3 regions of the Bradyrhizobium sp. UNPF46 genome follow, and region 2 is predicted to be linked to each of the others. Evidence: predicted binding sites of a transcription regulator. Region 2 holds the regulator's gene; each other region holds the start of a gene.
What was found. The regulator LexA, encoded in region 2, represses DNA repair genes until DNA is damaged. The targets are predictions, from matches to a motif close to TGTTCNNNNTGTGTTCNG.
Positions count from the first base shown of each region.

Region 1: UNPF46_RS33490 (putative DNA modification/repair radical SAM protein) is a predicted target of LexA. The motif match lies at 6,121-6,138, and genes of this name have one in related genera.
Region 3: UNPF46_RS35370 (DUF3072 domain-containing protein) is a predicted target of LexA. The motif match lies at 2,285-2,302, and genes of this name have one in related genera.

Region 1 covers NZ_LFJB01000102.1:18,986-26,550, reverse strand. Annotated here, with positions in the region: gene UNPF46_RS33510 (SDR family NAD(P)-dependent oxidoreductase) at 1-144, shown strand, start outside; gene UNPF46_RS33505 (error-prone DNA polymerase) at 311-3,781, opposite strand; gene UNPF46_RS33500 (Y-family DNA polymerase) at 3,778-5,370, opposite strand; gene UNPF46_RS33495 (ImuA family protein) at 5,267-6,055, opposite strand; gene UNPF46_RS33490 (putative DNA modification/repair radical SAM protein) at 6,219-7,454, shown strand; gene UNPF46_RS33485 (UdgX family uracil-DNA binding protein) at 7,454-7,565, shown strand, end outside.
Region 2 covers NZ_LFJB01000065.1:29,735-37,299, reverse strand. Annotated here, with positions in the region: gene UNPF46_RS24535 (hypothetical protein) at 164-361, shown strand; gene UNPF46_RS24530 (molybdopterin molybdotransferase MoeA) at 578-1,789, shown strand; gene lexA (transcriptional repressor LexA) at 1,965-2,666, shown strand; gene UNPF46_RS37650 (hypothetical protein) at 3,223-3,657, shown strand; gene UNPF46_RS24515 (ComEC/Rec2 family competence protein) at 3,664-5,943, opposite strand; gene UNPF46_RS24510 (DUF2171 domain-containing protein) at 6,039-6,272, opposite strand; gene UNPF46_RS24505 (hypothetical protein) at 6,427-7,080, shown strand; gene UNPF46_RS24500 (nuclear transport factor 2 family protein) at 7,043-7,429, opposite strand; gene UNPF46_RS24495 (glutamine--tRNA ligase/YqeY domain fusion protein) at 7,438-7,565, opposite strand, start outside.
Region 3 covers NZ_LFJB01000113.1:34,728-42,292, forward strand. Annotated here, with positions in the region: gene UNPF46_RS35340 (HWE histidine kinase domain-containing protein) at 1-609, shown strand, start outside; gene UNPF46_RS35345 (hypothetical protein) at 697-912, opposite strand; gene UNPF46_RS35350 (hypothetical protein) at 1,053-1,310, shown strand; gene UNPF46_RS35355 (hypothetical protein) at 1,406-1,654, shown strand; gene UNPF46_RS35360 (hypothetical protein) at 1,771-1,980, opposite strand; gene UNPF46_RS35365 (hypothetical protein) at 2,002-2,223, opposite strand; gene UNPF46_RS35370 (DUF3072 domain-containing protein) at 2,339-2,533, shown strand; gene UNPF46_RS35375 (DUF6496 domain-containing protein) at 2,723-3,013, shown strand; gene UNPF46_RS35380 (hypothetical protein) at 3,026-3,388, opposite strand; gene UNPF46_RS35385 (Do family serine endopeptidase) at 3,652-5,187, opposite strand; gene UNPF46_RS35390 (universal stress protein) at 5,380-6,216, shown strand; gene UNPF46_RS35395 (hypothetical protein) at 6,232-6,444, opposite strand; gene UNPF46_RS35400 (putative bifunctional diguanylate cyclase/phosphodiesterase) at 6,628-7,565, opposite strand, start outside.

The DNA.
Region 1 (7,565 bases), on a different contig from region 2:
ATGAAGCGCAATCCGACCGGACGCATGGCGACGCCGCAGGAGATCGCGAGCGCGGCGGTGTTTCTGGCGAGCCCGGTGTCGGGCTTCACCACGGGATCGAATCTCGTCGTCGACGGCGCGATCTCGAACCGGGTGAATTTTTGAGAAGAACGCGGCTTGCATCGTTCTCTCCTCCGTCATGGCCGGGCTTGACCCGGCCATCCACGAGGTGCCGCGCGCGCTGAAGGACGTGGATGCCCGGAACAAGCCCGGGCATGACGACTGAGAGTATGACGCGGCATTACGGTGTGGACGAATCCCGCACCACGCTTCAATGAAAATCCCGCGACGGCGGCAGGATGCGGACGTTGCGGGGGTGGCGGATTTTCTGCGCGGGCATATCGGGGAGATCGCGGCGATCGTCGTTGAGTTCGCCCCCGGTCTCAAGCGGCACAGGATGCTTGCGGCTGAGGGCATCGTTGGCGAGGCCGACCAGATCGTGCGAGCGGTCGATCATGCGCTGGGCGATGAGATGCGTCACCTTCTCGGGGCTGCTCTGGACATAGCCCTGGACCTCGATGAGGCGCGCGCCCATCACCTCCTTGCGGTACTGCTCCATGACCTTGGGCCACACCACGACATTGGCGATGCCGGTCTCGTCCTCCAAGGTCATGAACACGACGCCGCTGGCGCTGCCCGGCCGCTGCCGCACCAGCACCACGCCGGCGCAGCGGACACGGCGCCGCTCGTTCTCGTGGCTGATCTCCTTGCAGGCGACGATCCGCTCGCGCGACAACATCTCGCGCAGAAATTCCATGGGATGGCCCTTCAGCGACAGCCGGATGGTCTGGTAATCCGCGACCACCTGCTCGGGGAGCGGCATCTCGGGCAGCGGCTTTGCATGCTCGTCCGGCTGCTCGCGCGCGGTCGCCGCCTCGAACAGCGGCAGCGGCACGTCATCGGGCAACCGCCGCACCTGCCACAGCGCCTCGCGGCGGTCGAGCCCGAGCGAGCGGAACGCGTCGGCGTCCGCGAGCAGGATCAGCGCGCGCTTGGGCAGGCCGGTGTCACGGGCGAAATCCTCGAGCGAGGTGAAAGGACGGCGGTCGCGGGCGGCGACGATGCGGTCGGCCCAGTCTTCCTTCTTGTCATTCCGGGGCGACGCGTCAGCGTCGAGCTCTGATGCGCAATTGCGCATCTGAGAATCCATTCCGCCAGGCGTATGCGGCCCGATGGATTCCGGGTTCGCGCTTTGCGCGCCCCGGAATGACGACTGAGAGCGCTTCAACTGCTCTTCATCCTCGTCAAGCCAATGAAAACCGTCGATCTGGCGGAAGCCGAGGCGCACGGCGCAGTATCTGCCTCTCCCCTCCTCCAGCGTGTTCTGCGCAAAGCTGTAGGACACGTCGATGTCACGCACCTCGACACCGTTCTTGCGGGCATCGCCGACGATCTGTGCCGGGGCGTAAAAGCCCATCGGCTGCGAGTTCAACAGACCACAGCAGAACGCGTCGGGGTGATGATATTTCAGCCATGACGAGATGTAGACGAGTTGCGCAAAGCTCGCGGCATGGCTTTCCGGGAAGCCATAGGAGCCAAAGCCCTTGATCTGGTCAAAACAGCTTCGGGCGAAATTGGCATCGTAGCCGCGCGCCACCATGTTGCCAATCAGCTTCTCCTCGTACTGGCCGATGGTGCCGACATTGCGGAAGGTCGCCATCGAGCGGCGCAGGCCGTTGGCCTCCTCGGAGGAGAATTTTGCCGCCTCGATCGCGATGCGCATCGCCTGCTCCTGGAATAAAGGCACGCCTTTGGTCTTGTGCAGCACCTTGTAGAGCTCGTCCGCGGGGCCATGCTCGGGGGATGGCGAGGGATAGGTCACCTTCTCCAGACCGTTTCGTCGCCTCAAGTAAGGATGCACCATGTCGCCCTGGATCGGCCCCGGCCGCACGATCGCGACCTCGATGACGAGATCGTAGAAGGTTCGCGGCTTCAGACGCGGCAGCATGTTCATCTGGGCGCGGCTCTCGACCTGGAACACGCCGAGCGACTCGCCTCGTTGCAGCATTTGATAGACTTCGTCGTCATCCTCCCCCTTGATATCCGCCAGCACGTAGCGCTTACCCTTGTGCTGATCGATCAGATCGAAACATTTCCTGATGCAGGTCAGCATGCCCAGGGCAAGCACGTCGACCTTCATCATGCTCAGCGCATCGACGTCGTCCTTGTCCCATTCGATGAAGGTGCGGTCGTCCATCGCGGCATTGCCGATGGGGACATAGGTGTCGAGCCTGTCCTGGGTCAGCACGTAACCGCCGACATGCTGGGACAGATGGCGCGGGAATTCGATCAGCTCGGTCGCAAGCTCGACCGCGAGGTTGATCATGGGATTTTGCGGATCGAGCCCGGCCTGCCTGACCTGCATGTCGTTGAGGCCCTTGCCCCAGCTGCCCCACACGGTGTCGGCGAGCGCGGCGGTGACGTCCTCGGTCAGGCCCAACGCCTTGCCGACGTCGCGAATGGCGCTGCGCGGACGGTAGTGGATGACGGTGGCGATGATCGCGGCACGGTGGCGGCCGTAGCGGCGGTAGACATATTGCATCACCTCCTCGCGCCGCGAATGCTCGAAATCGACGTCGATGTCGGGCGGCTCCAGCCGCTCCTTGGAGATGAAGCGCTCGAACAGCAGGTCGACCTTGGTCGGATCGACCGAGGTGATGCCGAGCACGTAGCACACGGCCGAATTCGCCGCCGAGCCGCGGCCCTGACACAGGATGTTCTGGCTGCGCGCGTAGTGCACGATGTCGTGCACGGTGAGGAAGTAATGCGCGTATTTCAGCTCGGCGATCAGCGCGAGCTCCTTGTTGAGCGTCGCGCGCAGCTTGTCGTCGATCTCGCCGCCGAAATATTTGTCGACGCCCGCCCAGGTCAGATCCTCCAGATGCCCCTGCGCGGTCTTGCCCGGCGGCACCGGCTCATCAGGATATTGGTATTTGAGCTGATCGAGCGTGAAGTCGATCCTGTCCGCAAAACGCATGGTCTCCGCGATTGCCTCAGGAAAATCGCGGAACAGCCGCGCCATCTCCCTTGGCGTCTTCAGGAAGCGTTCGGCATTTGCCTCCAGCTTACGTCCGACCGCTTCGATCGTGGTCTTTTCGCGGATGCAGGTCAGCACATCCTGAAGCGGACGGCGGCCGGGATCGTGATAGAGCACTTCGTTGGTCGCAAGCAGCGGCACTTTTGCCTTGGCTGCTAGATCATCCAGCTGTGCCAGGCGTCGCCGGTCATCGCCACGATAGATCAGGCTCGCCGCCAGCCATACACCCTCAGCGCCGCTGGTCCTGAGCTTGGCAAGGATATCGAGCGCCTGCACGGGATCGAAACGATGCGGCAGCGTCAGGATCAGAAGCTGGCCTTCCGAGAATTCGAGAAGATCGGCAAACCCGAGATGACACTCGCCCTTCTCGATCCGCGTGATGTCGTCGCCGCGCTTGCCCCGGGTGAGAAGCTGGCACAGCCGGCCATAAGCGGCGCGATCACGCGGGTACACAAAAATATCGGGCGTGCCGTCGACGAAGACGATGCGGGCGCCGATCAGGAGTTTCGGCTTGTGCACCACCTTGTCATTGTCGAGCTCATTCCAGGCCCGCACCACGCCGGCGAGCGTGTTGTGATCGGCAATACCGATCGCGGGAATGCCGAGCTTGCTCGCCTGATGCACATAGGCGCGGGGATCCGAGCCGCCGCGCAGGAAGGAGAAGTTGGTGGTGATGCCGATCTCGGCATAGCTAAGCGTATTCATGCGAAGAGACCGTGCACATACCAGTTGGGCGGCGCGGGCTTGCCGTCGGCGTCGAACACCTCGCCCTCGTAGAGACCGTCGCGAAAGATCCAGAAGCGCAGGCCCTCGGCATCCTCGATGCGGAAATAGTCCCGCGTCAGTTGCTTGCCGTCCTGCCGCCACCATTCCATGGCGATGCGCTCGGGCCCTTCCACCCGCACGACCGCATGTTTTGCACGACGCCAGGTGAATTGATGGGGCGGGCCGTCAGGCACGGTCGCGAACGGCACGGTGACCGGCTCCGGCTTGTCGAACAGCCTTAAAGGACGCAGCGGCGGCTCGCTCTCGACACGTGCGGGCCATTCGGCCTGCATGGCGGCGGCGAGATGATGCTGCGCGGACACGGCCAGCGCCGCCTGCTCCGGGATATGAGTATCCTCGGGCAGGTGCACGATCACGCGCTTGCCCCCGATGCGCGCGGCGATGCGGTCGATCAGCGCGGCAAGCTCGTCATTGTCATGGACATGGGCGTCGAGATCGCGCTGCTCCTGCACCACGATCTCGGTGCGGCTCGCCGACAGGCGCACCATGTCGAAGCCGAAGCCGGGATCGAGGGGATCGGCGAGCGCATCGAGCCGCTCGCGGAACAGGCGGTCGATCACCGCGCTGCGCGTCACGGGACGTCCGGTCTCGACCATGATCGCACGCACCGCGCCGTCGGTGCGGAAGAACGCCGCTTCCAGCCGCCGCGCGCCTTTTCCCTGCTTCTCCATCGACGCGATCAGCGTGTCGGCGAGCCGCGACAGCGTCATCGCAATCATGGTGTCGGTCGCGATCGGCTCGGCAAAACGCTTTTCCACGATGTAATCGGGCAGCGGTTTTCGCGGGCTGATCGGCGCATCGCCCTGCCCCAGTGCATGGGCGAGCAGCGTGGAAAACCGGGCGCCGAACCGCGCCGTGATCTCGCTTCGTGAGCGCGCGGCGACGTCGCCGATGGTCTTCAGGCCGGCGCGGCGCAGGCCGGTGGTGATGGCCTCGTCCGCACCGAGCGCGGACACCGGAAACCGGTCGATCGCCGCCGCCTCGCCGCCATCGGGAACGATGCTGCCGGAGGCCTGCCGCGTCAGCGTACGCGCGCAGACCGAGGTGCCGGCGATCGCCGCCCCCACGGCAAAGCCCTGGCGGGCAAGCGCACGAACCAGCGTCTTGAGCAGCGCGGCTTCGCCGCCGAACAGATGCGCGCAGCCGGTGATGTCGAGGAACAACCCGTGCGGCGGATCGAGCGCCACCAGCGGCGTGAAGCGGTCGCACCAGTCGGCGATGTCGCTGAGCGTCTTCGCATCGGCCACGACGTCGGCGTCGAACACACGCAAGTCCGGGCACATCGCCCGCGCATTGGCCAGGGGCTGGCCGATATACAGACCGAGGCGCTCGGCGGTCTCGTCCAGGGCATGGATCACCAGCGCATTGTTGTCCTTGATGACGACGATGCTGGGCTCATTGTTTTTATGCAGTCCGACGTTCCCAAAGAACCGCTGGATCCGGTCGATCGGCAGGCGTGGCAGCCACAGGCTGAGAATACGTCGACGGTTCACTGAACTGGCACTCATCACAATTCCATTCCATGATCCACCGGCCGCAGAGGCCATGACGATTACGCAAGAGCTCGGCATCGAAGCGCGGCGTGCCCCAGGCGCTCCACACGGACCCCGGCGGCGAATGCGCCGCGCGCAGCATCCATCGCGTCTCCGCAGTCGAGGGCAGCGGCTGCGCGGCCATGCGCAGCATCAGGCCGGTGACGCCGGAGCCTTGCGCAGCCAGCGTCAGCTTGCGGCTCGCCACGAGATCGAACTGCCTGACATCGCCCCAGAGCTCGAGCACCACGGCGCCCAGCGCATCGCAGGCGAGCGCATCGGCCGAGGTGCGCAGCGCGCTCTCGACATCGGCGGCGCGCACCATCACCACGCGGCGCGGATCGAGGCCGAGCTCGGCGAGCCCGCTCATCGACAGCGCGCCGGTTTCCAGTTCCGAAAAATCCTGCCGCACCCACAGCAGGGGCCGCTGCGCCGAGATGCGCCCTGCGAGCCCCATGACGAACCCCGTGGCGGCCGTGCCCTGCCGGCCCTCGCAAAACACCTCGTGGATCGCCGCGCGCGCAAGTCCGCCCTTCAGCACGCCGTCGATCTCGCCGTGGCCGAGCGCGACGCGCTCGTGCAGATGCACGGCTCCCGCCGTCTCGATGCGCTCGATCTGGCCGCGCAAGGTCGCAAGCGCGCTCATACGTGCGCCGCTCATATACGCCGCTCCTTCAGAGGTGATTGCCGAGGGTCCTAAAAATAAGAACCTGCGGCTGGCTCATTTGTTCATGATATGTTCTAATATAAAGCTAACGCCGCCAGAAGAGTCAATCGAATTGGCGCGCTGTCGGATTCATCAGCGGAATCAAAGGGATTCAACCATGGACGTGCAACGCAAGCTGGCGATCCTGGCCGACGCCGCCAAGTACGACGCGTCCTGCGCCTCCAGCGGCACCGAGAAGCGGGATTCCAGCGACGGCAAGGGCATGGGCTCGACCGCCCCCGGCATGGGCATCTGCCATTCCTACGCGCCGGACGGACGCTGCATCTCGCTGCTCAAGGTGCTGCTGACCAACGCCTGCAATTACGATTGCCTCTATTGCGTCAACCGCGCCTCCTCCAACGTGCCGCGCGCCCGCTTCACCATCGACGAAGTGGTCAAGCTGACGCTCGACTTCTACCGGCGCAATTACATCGAAGGCTTGTTTCTCTCCTCCGGCATCATCCGCAGCCCCGACTACACCATGGAGCAGGTCGTCAGCGTCGCGCGAACCTTGCGCGAGGCGTATCATTTCCGCGGCTACATCCACCTCAAGACCATTCCCGAGGCCGACGACGCGCTGATCGCGGAGGCCGGCAAATATGCCGACCGCCTCTCCATCAACATCGAGATGCCGCAGGAGACGAGCCTGCAGCAATTCGCGCCGGAGAAGGACGTTCGCGCGATCCGCCGCACCATGGGCCGGCTGCGGCTGAAGCTGGACGAAGCCGAGGAGAACCGCGCAACAAAAACGAAAGCAAAGCCTCAGCGTTTCGCGCCGGCCGGCCAAAGCACCCAGATGATCGTCGGCGCCGACGCGGCCTCCGATCACACCATTCTCCACACCAGCTCCAATCTCTACGGCTCATACAAGCTGCGGCGCGTCTATTACTCCGCCTTCAGCCCGATCCCGGACGCCAGCCGCGCCTTGCCCCTGGTGCAGCCGCCGCTGCTGCGCGAGCACCGGCTCTACCAGGCCGACTGGCTGATGCGGTTCTACGGCTTCGATGTCGGCGAGATCGTCGACGACAGCGCCATGCTGCCGCTGGACATCGACCCGAAGCTCGCCTGGGCGCTGCGCCACCGTGACCGCTTCCCGCTCGACATCAACCGCGCCAGCCGCGAGGAATTGCTGCGCGTGCCGGGCTTCGGCACCAAGGCGGTCGAGCGCATCATCGCAACGCGGCGCACCACCACGATCCGCCTCTCCGATCTGGCGCGGCTGCACGTGCCCAAGCACAAGGCGCTGCCGTTCATCGTCCTCAGCGATCACCGCCCCTCACCGCATCGCCTCGATGCGGCCGGGCTGATCGAACGTTTCAAGCCGAAGGCAACACAATTGGGGTTTGGCTTCTGATGCAGTACATCACCCTCGACACCGAAACCGATTTCGACGGCTGGCGTAAAGCGGCACGCAGCCTCGTGCTGCATCATGTGCAGCCCGCCGATGTCACCTGGACCGTGCAAG
Region 2 (7,565 bases):
CCCGACGCCACCGAAGGCCAGTTGCGAGCACGCTTGCCGGAACTAAACTTGCTGAAAATTTGGAACCTGATCACTTTGTGCATTTTTGTACAGAGTTCCGGGAACGGTTTGCCCCCCTTCGGACTCATGAGTCCGTTGGGACTTCTACATCGGACTGATCGACGTGCTGGGCAAAACCTATCTCACCAAGCAAGCCTCTCTCCTGCTCGAATTCGCAAGAACCACCTCGGATTCGGACCTTTCCGCCAAGCTGATCAGCAAGGCCGCGGACCTGAAGTCGCAGGCCGATCCGCTCCCCGACAAGGATCAAGGCCCCCAAGCGCCCGACGTCGCGCTTCCTGACGGACCGACGGGAAGCTGACCGATGCCGACCATGGCGCTCGGCATTCTCGTCCTGGCCATGGCCGCCCTCCTCCCGATCTCTCTCGGCTCCTGAATCATGCCCCGGCGGAGTTGAGCTTCCTCCTCCGCGGAGATCACGCAGGATAAATCATCCTCCGGTGCTGCTTTGCCTTGCGTCTGCACTCGGCTAGAACTCTCGCCGCCCATTACCGCCGTGCTCAGCAGGAGTCTTGCCGTGGCCTTGATGCCGGTTTCCGAAGCCCTTGCTGCGGTGCTGGCGGGTGCCGAACCGCTGCCCGAACAGATGGTTTCGCTCGACGAAGCCTATCATCGCGTGCTCGCGCAGGACGTCGCGGCGCGACGCACGCAGCCCCCGCAAGCCATGTCGGCGATGGACGGCTATGCCGTACGCGCGGCCGATGCCGCGAAGATCGATTCCAGGCTGACGGTGATCGGCGAGGTCGCAGCGGGACGTCCCTTCGCCAGATTGGTCGGCGCCGGCGAAGCCGTGCGGATCTTCACCGGCGGCGTCGTTCCCGACGGGGCGGACGCCGTCGTGATCCAGGAGGACACCGTTGCGGAAGGCAACAGCGTCACGATCAAGGAGGCCGCGATCACCGGACGGCACATCCGCCCGGCCGGCGTCGATTTCCGCGAGGGTGACATCCTCCTGCGCAAGGGAACCCGCCTGACGGAGCGCGATCTTGCGCTGGCCGCGGCGATGAATCACCCGCTCCTTGCCGTCTGCCGCCGTCCGAAGGTCGCGATCCTCGGCACCGGCGATGAACTGGTGAGGCCAGGCACAACGCCCGGGCCCGGCCAGATCGTCTATTCGAACGGCTACGCCCTGCACGCGCTGGCCCGCAGCGAGGGCGCCGAAACCATCGACCTCGGCGTCGCCGCCGATACGCTTGCAGCCACCTCCGCCGGAATCCGGCGCGCCCGCGAGAGCGGTACCGACATCCTGATCACGACCGGCGGCGCGTCGGTCGGCGACCACGATCTGGTTCAGCAGGCGCTTCGGGACGAAGGCATCGCGATGTCGTTCTGGAAGATCGCGATTCGGCCCGGCAAGCCGATGATGCACGGACGGCTCGGCGCCATGCGCGTGATCGGCCTGCCCGGCAATCCCGTGTCGTCCTACGTGTGCGCCTTCCTGTTCATGGTGCCCCTGATTCGCGCGCTGTCGGGCCGCTCCGTGATTCATCATCGTCGCGAGCGCGCCGTGCTCGGCCGCGATCTCGGCGCCAACGACCAGCGCGAGGATTATCTGCGCGCCCGCCTGGAGCCGCGCGAGGACGGCGCGCAGATCGCCATTCCCGTCAACCACCAGGACTCCTCTCTGCTTGCGAATCTCGCTGCGGCACAGGTACTTCTCGTGCGCCCACCGTTTGCGCCGAAGGCCGAAGCCGGCAGCCCTTGCGAGGTGTTGCGGCTCCCCGCCTGAACTGCGTGGCACACGCATTCCGCGAGTTTCGCTTCGTTCACGGTAAATTAAGCAGTTGCGGAACATGTATCGAACATATAGTGTCCGTTCATGATTTGTTTCGAGGATGTAGCGGCTTATCGCTGAATTCATCGTCTCGGAATCGAACGACATCAACCGGGGGACTTTGGTCGAGATGTTAACGCGCAAACAATACGAGCTTCTGCGGTTCATCAGCGAACGTTTGAAGGAAAGCGGCGTGCCGCCTTCTTTCGACGAGATGAAGGATGCGCTCGACTTGCGCTCGAAGTCAGGCATCCACCGCCTGATCACCGCGCTCGAAGAGCGCGGCTTCATCCGCCGCCTGCCCAATCGTGCCCGCGCCATCGAAGTGATCAAGCTGCCGGAGCTGCAAGCTGCCGCCAGCAACCGGCGCGGCTTCACGCCGAGCGTCATCGAGGGCAATCTCGGCAAGGTCCGCGCGAGCTCCAGCTTGCCCGCGGACGAGGGCGAGCGGCCCGTGGCGGTGCCCGTGATGGGCCGTATCGCGGCCGGCACGCCGATCGAGGCGTTGCAGACCCGCAGCCACACCATCAGCGTGCCGCCCGACATGCTCGGCTCCGGCGAGCACTACGCGCTCGAAGTGCGCGGTGATTCCATGGTCGAAGCCGGCATTCTCGACGGCGACATGGCGCTGATCCAGCGTAACGAGAGCGCCGATACCGGCGACATCGTGGTGGCTCTGATCGACGACGAGGAGGCCACGCTCAAACGCTTCCGCCGCCGCGGCGCTTCGATCGCACTCGAACCTGCCAATGCCGCCTACGAGGTGCGTATCCTGCCACCGAACCGCGTGAAGATTCAGGGCAAGCTGATCGGGCTTTACCGGAAGTACTGAGTCCGTAAGAACTCGATACGGAATTCTCCGGCGCCGTTTACGCGCCTTCGGTCGGCAGCGCCGATCAAGAAGATTGGAGCGGATGATGGTCCGCCCCGGCTGGATGGTCGTTCTGGTTCTGCGCAGACTGTCCGGCCCTCCTCCATGGCGACCTCCGCGGCAGGTCGCGCGAAACGATGTCGCATCGCGGCCGAGGCGACCGCCATGCGCCAGATCGTCCTGAAGGGAGCGCGCCGGCGCTGATCGCAGCATCAGCGTCGAGCCGCTCGCTGGTCGGGCCGTTCGCTGCGAGGAGGCAGCGCGCGGGCAAATGCGCATTGCTATCGCAGCCCCGCAATCGCGCCGGCGATATCCGGACACCGCCGCAACGCATGCCTGCAGAATGCACGGAAGCCGGCATTGTTCCCATGCGAGTCGGGAAAGATAATGTGATCGCGGCGCGCGGATTGCAGCCGTAGATTTGCCTACAACCAAGCAGAGCGTTGCGTGCTTCCACTCCGAGGCCTGTGCCTCCAAGTGAGGTGCGGGTCGTCATCTTCGCATGAGGAGCAACCCGATGTGTGACTACAGCCTGCATGCCGTCGCGACGCGCCCCGCTGAAGTCGGCGAGACGATCGTCACGACAACGTTCCGCGGCACCTCGACGCGCGGCTTCGCCTCCGAAGCAGATCTCTCCGTTGCGGTCTGCCTGCTGCCGGGAACGGAGCTCGCCTTCGCCGACAACGTTCGTTACGACAATCGCTGGATCTGGACGCGCACGGTCAATTCCCGCGTCGGCAAGTTCGGCAAGATCGATCCGCACATTCCCGATCGTCATCATGACGCGATCGAATTCCCTGACGGCAAGTACGTGCTGGTGACGCAGCTCGTCGAAGGCCAGCGCGCAACCGTGCTGCAGCTGCCGGTGACGCAGCCGGTCGTCGAGCGCGAGCACAAGCCGCAGATCATCGCCGACAGCCGGTCGCCCATCGCGCCCTTGCCGACGGGCTGACAGGGCTCAGTCCTCGGCCTGAACATCGGCCTCCGATGGGGTCGCATCCTTGCTGCGCGGAACCGCCGGCCGCGGCATGAGGCCTGCTTCGAGATCTCCATCGCCGGCGGCCGCCGGCGACCAGGGCCGGTTCGTGCCCCTCGCCCTCACCGCCTCAATCGAAAAGCCGTCGCCGCGCCGCGTCAGAGCCAGCGCGCCCTGACGAACCAGCCGCGGCCGGTCCACCACCATCGCCGCACAATCGGTCGGCGCGGGCCGCGAGCTCACCACCAGGGCAGCGCGGCTGCAATCGTCCACCAACGCGTCGATGCGAAAGGCCAGCGCCACCAGCCGCCCGTCGGCGAGCGGCGTGACGCAACCCGCCTCGTCGCACGATATGCCCACAGCCAGCGAGGCGCTGCCGGCATCGCGCGGATCGGCGTCGGCCGCGAGCCACTCCTTCAGCAGAAAATTGTCCTTGCCCGTCCTGATCAGGTGCAGGCGCCCATCCCCGCCTCGCACGGCGACGCTGGCGCCGTCACCGGCAATCAGGATATCGGGCTGCCGCACCGACAGGCCCCATGCGATGGAGGCCAGCAGCACCACGGCACCGCACCAGCGCAAGGGCGTGCGCAACAGGCCCATCAGGATGATGCCGAGGCTCGCTGCGATCAACGGCGCGATGCCGAACGCCGGGATGCGGCCGACCGCGCCCGGCAATGCCGCCACCCAGCGCGACACCGCGACCATCCAGTCGATGCCGATCCCCATCAGCCACCAGAACACGCCGTCGAGTCCGAAGGGCGCCGCAAGCAGGCCGAGCAGCCCGGCCGGCATCACCAGCGCCGAGACCACGGGCATCGCACCGAGATTGGCGAGCACGCCGTAGGGCGTGACGCGGTGGAAGTGGAAAGCGGCATAGGGCGTGGTCGCAAGCCCTGCGATCAGCGAGGCCAGGAACAGCATCGCGATCTCGCGGCCGCCCCACAGCGCGACGCGCGCGGTCGCCGAATGATCGGGCGCGGCAAACAGGTTCGGCATGCCGATCTGCACCAGCGCAACGAGACCCAGCGTCGCGGCGAAAGACATCTGGAAGCTCGGATGCACCAGCGCCTCCGGCGCAACCGCGAGCACGATCAGCGCCGCCACGGCCAGCGTGCGGAAGGTGATGGCGCGGCGATCGACCATCACGGCAATCAGCACCACGGCGGTCATGAAGAACGATCTCTGCGTTGCCACCTCCGCCCCCGAGAGCAGCAAATAGAACGCGGCCGCAACCAATGCTGCGGCCGCCGACCATTTCTTGATGGCGAAGCCGACGGCAAGGCCCGGGATCAGCGCCAGCAGCGCACGCACCGCGAAGAACACGACGCCCGCGACCACCGCCATGTGATAGCCGGAGATCGAGAGCACGTGTCCGAGCCCCGAGATGAACATGGCATCGTTGACGGGCGCGGAGATTGCATCGCGCCGCCCGGTGAGCAGCGCCGTTGCAATCGCGCGGTTGTCGCCTTCCAGCGTTGCGCGGATGCGCGCGTCGATCGCATCGCGCAGGCCCTGCATGAAGGCGGCGTAGCGCAGCCGCAAGCCCCCGGCGTCCGGCGGCACGGAAGCCGTGATCCCGCCCATCACGAAGCCGGAGGCGCCGATGCCCTGAAAGAACATGTCGCGCGAGAAGTCGTAGCTGCCCGGGCGGACCGGCGAGAGCGGCGGCATCAGCCGTGCCTTGAGCTGCACGAAACTGCCGACCTCGGGCGCGGTGCCTTTGCGCACGGAGAGGCGGACGCGTTCGAGCTTGACGTCGCTGCGCTGCGCCTCCATGGCGGTGACGCGCAGCACGAAGCGGTCGGTGCGCTCACGGATGTCGCGCGTCTCGACGAAGCCCGCCAAGGACACCGAATAAAGCGGTTTTGCGAGCACCGTGTGCGCGATGCGCGCCGTCTTCCAGGTCGCCACGGCAAAGCCGGAAGCGAGCGCTGCAATCATGATCGCAGGCGCGAACAGCCGGCTCCGCCGCAACAGCACCGCGCCAAGCAGCAGTGCGATGGCCGTCGTCGCGACCACCCCCAGCACCGGCTCATGATCGGCAGCAAAATAGAGCGCGATGCCGCCGCCGAAGGCGACCGGCACCCACGGCAGCAGCCGTCCGGGGCCGGCTTCGGCGCGGGCCCATTCCCGTAGCGTTTCGACGATTGCGGGCCAGATGCCGAAGCCCGCAGGGACGAAGCCGCCGGCGGGCGCGGCGCGGCCGACCGGCCACGTCCCGGCAACTCCCTGGGACCGCACTGGCCGGCCCGGCTCCGCCATACCCCTGCACCTAACGCGACGTGATGGGCGCCGAGGCTACCGGAACGTGCGGCGGGGCGAATAGCGGTACAGACCGGGAACGAAGAGGGAGCGCCCTACTTTTCCTCTTCCATCGTCACGGCGACATCCGCCTTGGCGGACAGCCGCACCTTGTTCCCCTCGACACCGGCGACGAGCCCCTTGTCGATGAAATGATGATGGCCCTTGTGGCTGCCCTCGCCGCTGTCCTTCTTGGTCAGCTTGATGCGATTGCCTTCGACCTTGTCGACCGTGCCGACATGGACGCCGTCGGCGCCGATGACTTCCATATGCTCTGCGATGTTCTGCATGGGGTTTCTCCAATTGACCCTTCATAACGCGGAGAGCACGCCTTCGTTCGAATGAAGCGATCGCTTTAGCCGCCGCTTGACGCAGGACGCGCCGCATGCTTTGCGCAATCAAAGATTGCGCTTAATCATCCCCCTACCTTCGCGGCGACCGCTCATGACGAAGCCCCGTATTTCTGTCTTTCTCGTCCTTTCGCTCGTCAGCGGTGGCATCGCACGTGCTGAAACGGATTTTGAACAGCGAGTGAGGAAGAGCCACGAGAAAAATCCTGGCTCCAGTCTCGTCTTCATGCATGCTCGCTTGATCGAGGAGAGTTCGCGCGCGCCGATCTGTCAGCAAATCTGGGTCGACCTGCTCTCCGACAAGGAAAAGAAATTCTCCGTCAAGGTCCAGGATACACCGACATTGTTCGGTCGCGTCCTCAGCAGCGCGACTTACGGAGGAGCCATTATGCTGCCGGCGGGCAAATATGCCGTGCAATCTGTAAGCTGCGAAGGTGCCGCGGGCACCAAGCTCTTGGGGGAGTTCGCGCGATTTCGGGTTGGCTCGGATGAGATTGTAAATGCCGGGTCCCTCGTTATCGACTTTACTCGCGGCCCATTCCAGCTTTTGGAAAAGATGACCTTTACCGGCCGTACGAGTGTGGAAGATATGGGCGAGCAGGCCAAGGCCTCCCTCGCGGAGCGCTCGCCTGTCATTTTCCCGAAGGCGGTGAAGCGCCACATGATATCGAATCCGGCAACATCCGGAAATGCCTCAACCGGAGAATCCGCTAGATCAGCGGCGCCTGCGCCGAGGCGTGGTGGTTGACGATCTTCCAGTCGCCGTCTTCGCGGATGATGACCCAGCTCATCTTGACGACGAGATCGTCCCGCTCGCCGGCGAGGTCGAACGAGATGGTCGCGGCCATGTTGATCAGCTCGGGGCCGGCCAGCGCGGCGTGCATGTCGGAGAACACGGCGCTCGGCTTGTGCCACCGCGGCAGGCCGTTGAAATAGTCGGCAACGCCGTCCCTGCCCCGATAGAGTTTTGGGTTGGAGCCGAAGAAGAACGCGTTCTTCGAATAGAGAGACGACAGCGCGGCCGCATCGAGCGCAGAGAAGCCGGCGCACCATTTCGCGATGATGGCGGAAACGATGGCGCCGGCTTCGCTGCTCATGTCATCCCTCAACCTTTCGCGACTTCCTTCGCGAAGGTGTCGCGCAGGCCGATGGTGCGGGAGAACACCGGCTTGCCGGGCGTCGAGTCCTTGTCGCGGACGAAATAGCCCTGGCGCTCGAACTGCATCGGCTCGG
Region 3 (7,565 bases), on a different contig from region 2:
CATCGCGCCAAGAATGCGCTGGCGCTGGCGCAATCGATCGTGCGCCTCACCCGCGCCGACGAGGTCAAGGCCTATGTCAATGCCGTCGAGGGCCGCATCAATGCGCTCGCGCGTGTGCACACCATCCTGTCGCTGTCGAGCTGGCAGGGTGCCGAGCTCTCCAGGCTGATCGATGAGGAGCTTGCGCCCTATTCACTCGGCGGCCAGATCGTGTTGGCGGGTCCGGAGGTCCAGTTGCTGCCGACGACGGCCCAGACCCTGGCGCTCGCGCTGCACGAGCTGTTCACCAACTCGGCCAAGTACGGCGCGCTCTCGACGAGGTCGGGACGGCTCGCGATCCGCTGGCAGGTCGAGAACCAATTGCTGACGCTGAGCTGGGAGGAATCCGGCGGTCCGCTCGTCATGACTCCGAAATCCCGCGGCTTCGGCACGCGGAGCCTGCTTGCGAGCGTCGAGTCGCAGCTCGGTGGACAAGCGCAGTTCGACTGGCGAGCTGAAGGCCTGTTATGCCGTCTGGAGGTGCCGTTGACACGCAAGACGTCGGCGGCGAGCCCATCCGGCAAGTTCGAGGATGCCAGCTCCGCGGAATTGCAGCGCGCATCGGGTTAGACGTTTTCGAGCGAACGGTCGCGCCGAGACAGGGCAGCAGGAGGCGAAGCGAGGTGTGCCTTCCGGCCAGACCGGAAGGCAAGGAGCTTAGCCGGACGCCATCATTCGTTGCGCCATCCGCGGTTCGCGCGCGACCCGGCCTTCGAGCCAGGCCTCCGTGCAGGCGAGATCCCGGAGTGCCCTGGCATAGCGGCGAGCCGCGCTTCGCTCCGCGCCGAGCGGTAGCTTGCGAGCCTTGCGCAGAATGTCCGCGGCCGCGTTGCGGTAGGCCAGCGACCGGTAAAGAAAGACAACCTTACCCATAGCGAGTGTTCCCGTTTTGACGTGCCCATCCTCGCAAGCCCGGCATGAACGTCCGATGAAGCCGGGGATGACAATTCCTTCATTCATTTGGAACCAGCCAAACCCAGGGGCGTTGCCCGGCAGATCGGGATGCAGTTCCCATGCGCGCAAAGAAGTCGTCCGACCTGATCTCTGCGAGCGGTCTTATCAAGCTGATGACGCATGCCATGATGGGCGCGGCCCTCGGCCTCGTCTTCAGTCTCGCGCTGATCCTTTGCAATCCCGCCGTCGCCGGCCTGCTTAATCACGGTGGAAGCCAGGCCGCGACTGTCTTCGCCCTCTCGTTGGTGACGACGTTCGCGATCGGCGCGGCCCTCACCGGCGTCGTGTTCATCCTCGTCGAGGACAAGCAATCTTGAAGCACGGTGAAGCGCGGCAGGACCTTTGTCGGGAACTCCTGCGGCAAATGGCGGTTGGCTGCCTGCGTCAATTTAACCCAGGGAGTTCCCCCCGCATGACAACGACCAAGCTCGTTCTCACCGCAGTGCTGGCCACGGGCCTTGCCGCCGCCCCGCTCGCCGCGCAGGCCAAGTCGCACAAGGCCAAACATGGATCCTCGATGTCGTCATCGCAGACCACCGGCGCCAACACCAAGTCGTCGAAGGGCGCAGATCCCTCAGGCCAGGGCGGTTCGGGTCCCGGTTCAGACCAGGGCGGCACCATGACGAACCAGAACAGCAAGGGCATGAGCAATACCAAGTGAGCTGCAATACCAAGCGAGCTCACGCCACCTGACATCAAAGGCCCCGCGGCAACGCAGGGCCTTTTTGTCGCGATGATTGTTCGGCGCCCGCGGCATCGACGGGCGCCGGCGTCAGCTCATTGCGGTCGGCGCATTCCGAGGCTGAGCCCGCGGCTCGCAGAGTCCGTCTTCACGAGTTGCTCGAGCTGCGCCCGCTTGCGTCCGATCAGCAGCTGGGCCGCGGCATCATCGAGACCCGCACGCTGCAATTGCCGGATGGCAGAGCCGAGTTCGAGAATCTCGGCGCGTAACCTCAGGATCCGGTAAGCGTCCGGGTCTTCCTCCACGACGCCCTCCCCCTCGAAGCTTCAGCGCCGCGAGATCCCGCGCCCGGAACTGCCGACGGGCTTCACAAGACGAAGGCGGGCGCGATTGCGAACGTCAGGCAGGACATCGCCGCCACCGGCAGTCTTCCATTCGCCGATGAGCAGATTGAGCTTCCGGCGCAAATCCATCTGCGCCAGCGCCTGCCGGGTGCAATCGCGATCGCCGTTGATGGAAGCACGCACGGCCGCCTCGACCTCGGCCATTTCCAGTCTGAAGGCGCTGATTTTACGTCGAATTTCATTAATTCTGTTGTCCATGGCTTGTTAGAACAAAATAAGAACATATAGTCAAGCCAGGATTTCGGGATGGAGATGTCAGATGCAGGTTCAAGGTCAATTCAACGCCAGGGTCTTTCTCGCCGAGCAGATGACCCGGGCCCAGGGGCTGAAGCTGAAACGGCTGAGTGAAGAGGCCTATCAGCCCGCACAATATGCGCGCGATCTGTCCTTCACCGAGGCCGCACGGCGCATCCAGGTGCTGGAAGCAGAGATCGAGCTGGCGAATTCCTTCTAGTCTAGAACGTTTTCGAGTGGATACCGGTTCGCGTGAAGAAAACGCGTCAAAACAAGAAGCTAGAGCTTCGGTTCTGATTCAATCAGAACCGAAAATGCTCTAGGTCACGGCATGCGCCCGGAACGTCGGGTGCGGGCTTCGGAACGATGCCCGTGTCGAATGGTTCTCCTTAGCCAAGGGAGAACATGCATGGCACGCAAGGCAAAGAAACGCCGCTACTCGCGCAGCTCCGGCAGCGATGTCGAAAGCGAGATGCGGCGCTACAAGCAGGGCACGGCGAAGAGCGGTCGCAAGGGCCGTGGCGGACGGGTGAAGAGTCGCAAGCAGGCGATCGCGATCGGACTGTCGAAGGCGCGCAAGAAGGGCAAGAAGGTCCCGAAGAAGACCACGAAGAAGGCTACGAAGAAAAAAGCGTCCAAGAAGCGGACGACCAAGAAGACAGCCAGGACATCGTCTAAGCGCAAATCCAGCAAGCGTTGAGGCTTGCACGCCTCAGATCATGCTGCCCGGCATGAAGCAGCGGATCGAGACCCCGAACGCAGTCTTCACCGGCCACACCATGGTGCGGCCGGCGCGGTTCGGCTCGGTGATAACGGCTTCATCAGGCACGTCGACCCACTCCCCGTCGAGGCGCACGCGATAGTGTCCGTTGTGCGATTCCCAATCGGGATCTGAGACGGCAAAGCCATCGGCGTCCGAGCAGCACGGCCCGAGGTGACTGCGCAGGCTGTCGAACCAGGGCTTGAGGGGCGAACTCGCATAGCGGCCGTCGTCACGACCGAGCGCGTTTCCGCCCCACAGCACGAACGGCGCCGCGAGCAGCGCACCTCTCAGCGAGAGCTTCAATCGATCCATGTCGGCACCGATCAAATTCGAACCACCGGCGAGTTCCACAAAGCGGCCGCAAGTTCGAAGTTCCACGCTTGCAATCTCTCGGCAGCGTCGTTGCTGACGAGCGTTCGGAACTGTGGCGGCCGAACACGGCTTTTTCGTATGAACCGGGTCACCATCCCTGCCGTTAACGAGAATGTTATCGGCGGCCGCCCCCTCTCCTGAACGCGAAAGGAAAAGGCGGCCCGAGGGCCGCCCTTTTGAATAAGTGGGAAGCGTCGTTTGCTTCAGGCGAGGGGCACCGCGACGAACCGCGTCGCCTCCGCGCTTCTGACCTGCAGCAGCACGCTGCGCTTGCCGGACGATTTGGCCTGCGCCAGCTCCGACCGGACCTCGCCGACATTGGCGACGGCCTTGCCGCCGACATTGAGGATGACGTCGCCGGTCCGGATGCCGTGCTGCGCCGCCGGCCCTTGCGGATCGACTTCGGTGACGACGACGCCCTTCTGGCCGGCCCCCTGGACCTCACCGGCCGGCGCCAGAGCAAGACCGAGGCGCGGAGTGCCGGGGCTCGACTGTTCCTTGCCAACATCGGCCTTGGCCTGTTGCTCGTTCGGCAACTCGCCGAGCGCCAGGGTCACCGTCTTGCTGTCGCCCTTGTGGAAGACGTCGAGCTTCACCGAGCTGCCAGGCGCAAGGGTCGCGATCGTGCGGGCAAGGTCCCGCGAATCCTTGACCGCGGTGCCGTTGACGGCGGTGATGACGTCGCCCGCCTCGATGCCGGCCTTCGCCGCCGGGCTGCCATCCTGCGGATTGTCGACGATGGCGCCGCGCGCCTCCTTCAGGCCGAGGCTGTCGGCGATCTCCGATGTCACCGGCTGCACCTGCACGCCGAGCCAGCCGCGGGTCACCGCGCCCTTGTCCTTCAGCTGCGCCACGACGAGCTTTGTGGTCGAGGCCGGAATGTCGAAGCCGATGCCGACCGAGCCGCCGGAGGGCGAGAAGATCGCGGTATTCACGCCGATCACGTTGCCGCTCATGTCGAAGGCCGGACCGCCAGAATTGCCCTTGTTGATCGGCGCATCGATCTGGATGAAGTCGTCATAGGGACCGTTGCCGATGTCGCGGCCGCTGGCCGAGACGATGCCGGCCGTCACGGTGCCGCCGAGACCGAAGGGATTGCCGACCGCGACCACCCAGTCGCCGATGCGCGGCTTCTGGTCGGAGAACTTGACGAACGGGAAATCCTTCTTGCCGTCGACCTTGATCAGCGCGAGATCGGTCTTGGGATCGGTGCCGACGACCTTCGCGGTGTAGCTGGTGCCGTCGTCCATCGTCACCTGCACCGAGGCGGCATGATCGACGACGTGGTTGTTGGTCACGGCATAGCCGTCGGCGGAAATGAAGAAGCCGGAGCCTTCGCCCGTGATCATCTGATGGCGCTGGCGCGGCATGCCGTTCGGGCCGCCCGGAAAGCGGAAGTCGAACTGCCGCGAAAACTGGTCGAACGGCGTCTGCTCGTCCTGGTCCATCCGGTTCTGTTGCAGCATGGCGCTCTGGTCGTTGTCCTGGTCGATCCTGACCCGCACCGAGATGACGGCGGGCTTGACCTTGCTGACGAGGTCACCGAAGCCCGGCGGCGTCGCGGCGGATTCCGCGGCCTGGGCCGGTGCGATGAAGGAACCCGGACCGAACTTCGAAGAGCCGGGAGAGGCCGCCAGCACGGCCACGCCGAGCGCGGCCACGGTGCCGAGCAGCGCGAGCCGGCGCGGCCTCAAGATCTTGCGGGACGTCGGGGTGTCGGAATTGGCGCGATCGTTCATGTCGAAATATCCATGTTGGAAGGTGTCGCCTTGCATCCAACATGGACACCGTCACCTTACGACGTCCCGTCCAACCGATTAAATCTTGGCAAAGAATGCGCGCGGCAAGGTCCGTCCTCGCATTTGATGCAGCTCAACGCGGGTCCTTCCGGCAGTGAAAAACTGCCCCCGGATTTTCATCGGAGGCGCCCCATGTACAAAGACATTCTCGTCCACATCCCAACCGAACGTCCCATGCGTCCGGCAATCGATGGCTCGATTTCGCTCGCAGCACAGTTCAGCGCCCATCTTGACGCGGTCGCCGTCGGCTATGTCGCGACCAGTGCGGCTTACGTGATGGAGGGCGGCGCCGCGGTCGCCGCCGTGTTCGAGCTCGAACGCGAGCGCGCCGTGGAGCGGGCCGAGGCCGCGCTCTCGGTGTTCGAGATCGAAGCGGCGAACGCCGGCATCGCCTACGCCTGCCGCCCGCTCGGTGCGATCCCGGCGGACGCGGCCGGCTCGCTCGGCGAGATGGCGCGGCTGCACGACCTCAGCGTCGTGCTTCAGCCCGATCCGGCGCAAAGCTCGTTCGACAACGACGTGCCGGGCGAGATCCTGTTTCAGGCGGGTGGCCCGGTGCTGTTCCTGCCCTACACCTTCCATGGGGCGTTCAGGGCGAACCGGATCGGCATCTGCTGGGACGGCAGCCGCGTCGCGGCCCGCGCCGTACACGACGCCGCGCCGTTGCTGGCGCGCGCCGATGAGATCGTGATCATCACCATCAACGAAGACAAGGCGGTCTCAGACGAAGCTTCAGCGAGCAGCCTGGCAAGACATCTCGGCCGACGTGGACTGTCGACCCGCACGGTCGGCCTCTCGGCGACGCGCTCCGACATCCAGCCGACCATCCTGTCGCTGGCAGCCGATGAGGCCCTCGATCTCCTGGTGATGGGCGGCTACGGCCATTCGCGCTTGCAGGAGCGCGTTCTCGGCGGCGTCACCCGCGCCATGCTGGAAGCCATGACGGTGCCGACGCTGATGTCGCATTGAGACTAACAGGCGCCGCTACGCCGCGACCGGGGTCTCCCAGGTCGCGGGCGGCTCGGCGGCCTCGGGGTGCTTCACGTTGCACGCGTCGAAATGCGCCTTGAGCGCGACCTCGGCGAGATGTTCGAAATGTTCGGCTTGGCCGAGCAGTTCCCAGTTCTGGAGCGGCCGGTAGGCCGCCTGCTGACGACAGAGGGACGCCAGCGCCCGATAGCGACGTACGTTCTCCATGAGACCCTCCCTCGCATTCGCAGAGCTTATCACTCCAATTTGCGTCAGGGCGATGGCGGTTGTGCAAAAGATTTGCTGCGCCCCCCGCGCGCGCCTGGCCTTGCCTTATTGTCCAGGAAATATATGTCCGGCCCAAAGTTCCAGATGGATGTCGGCTGACGCCCGGAACCCGGGACGCCGGACCTAGGCGTAGAGCCGGCGCTCCACGGTCACCCCGACCAGGTCGAGATAGCGTTCGATCAGGTCGGGCCGGCCGACCAGATAGCCCTGCATCTCCTCGCAGGCCTCGCGCGCCAGGAAGGCGCGCTGCGCCTCCGTCTCCACCCCTTCGGCAATGACCGGGATATGCAGGGCGTGCGCGAGGCTCAGGACCGCACGGACGATCTCGGCCGATTGCGGCGACGCTTCGAGATTGGAGATGAACCCCCGATCGATCTTGATCTTGTCGAACGGGAATGACTGGAGATAGGACAGCGAGGAATAACCGGTGCCGAAATCGTCCATTGCGATGCGGACGCCGAGCGCCTTCAGCCGCCGCAGCAGATTGAGTGCGCGGTTGAAATCGCCGATCAGCACGCCCTCGGTGATCTCGACCTCGAGCCGCGTCGGCGTCAGCCCCGTCTCCAGCAGGATCTGGTGGATCGAACGTTCGAGATCGCCGGCCTGGAACTGGACCGGCGACAAATTGACGGCGACCTGCAACGGACGCGGCCAGGATGCCGCCTCGCGGCACGCTTCGCGCAAGACCCATTCGCCGATCTCGACGATGAGCCCGTTCTCCTCGGCCAGCGGAATGAACTGGTCCGGCGGCACGAAGCCTCGCGTCGGATGATTCCAGCGCAGCAGCGCCTCGAAGCCGATGACCTCGCCATCCACCCGCGCCTGCGGCTGGAAGTAGACCAGGAACTGGTTCAGCTCCAGCGCCTGCCGCAGATCGTGCTGCAACAGCCTGCGGTCGCGCAGCTCCTGATCCATCTCGGATTCGAAGAAGCGGACCCGCCCCCTGCCCTCGCGCTTGGCACGATAGAGTGCCGAATCGGCGTTGGCGAGCAGCGTGGCGGCATTCACGCCGTCATCCGGATAAAACGCGATGCCGATGCTGAGGCCGACATGGGGCAGAT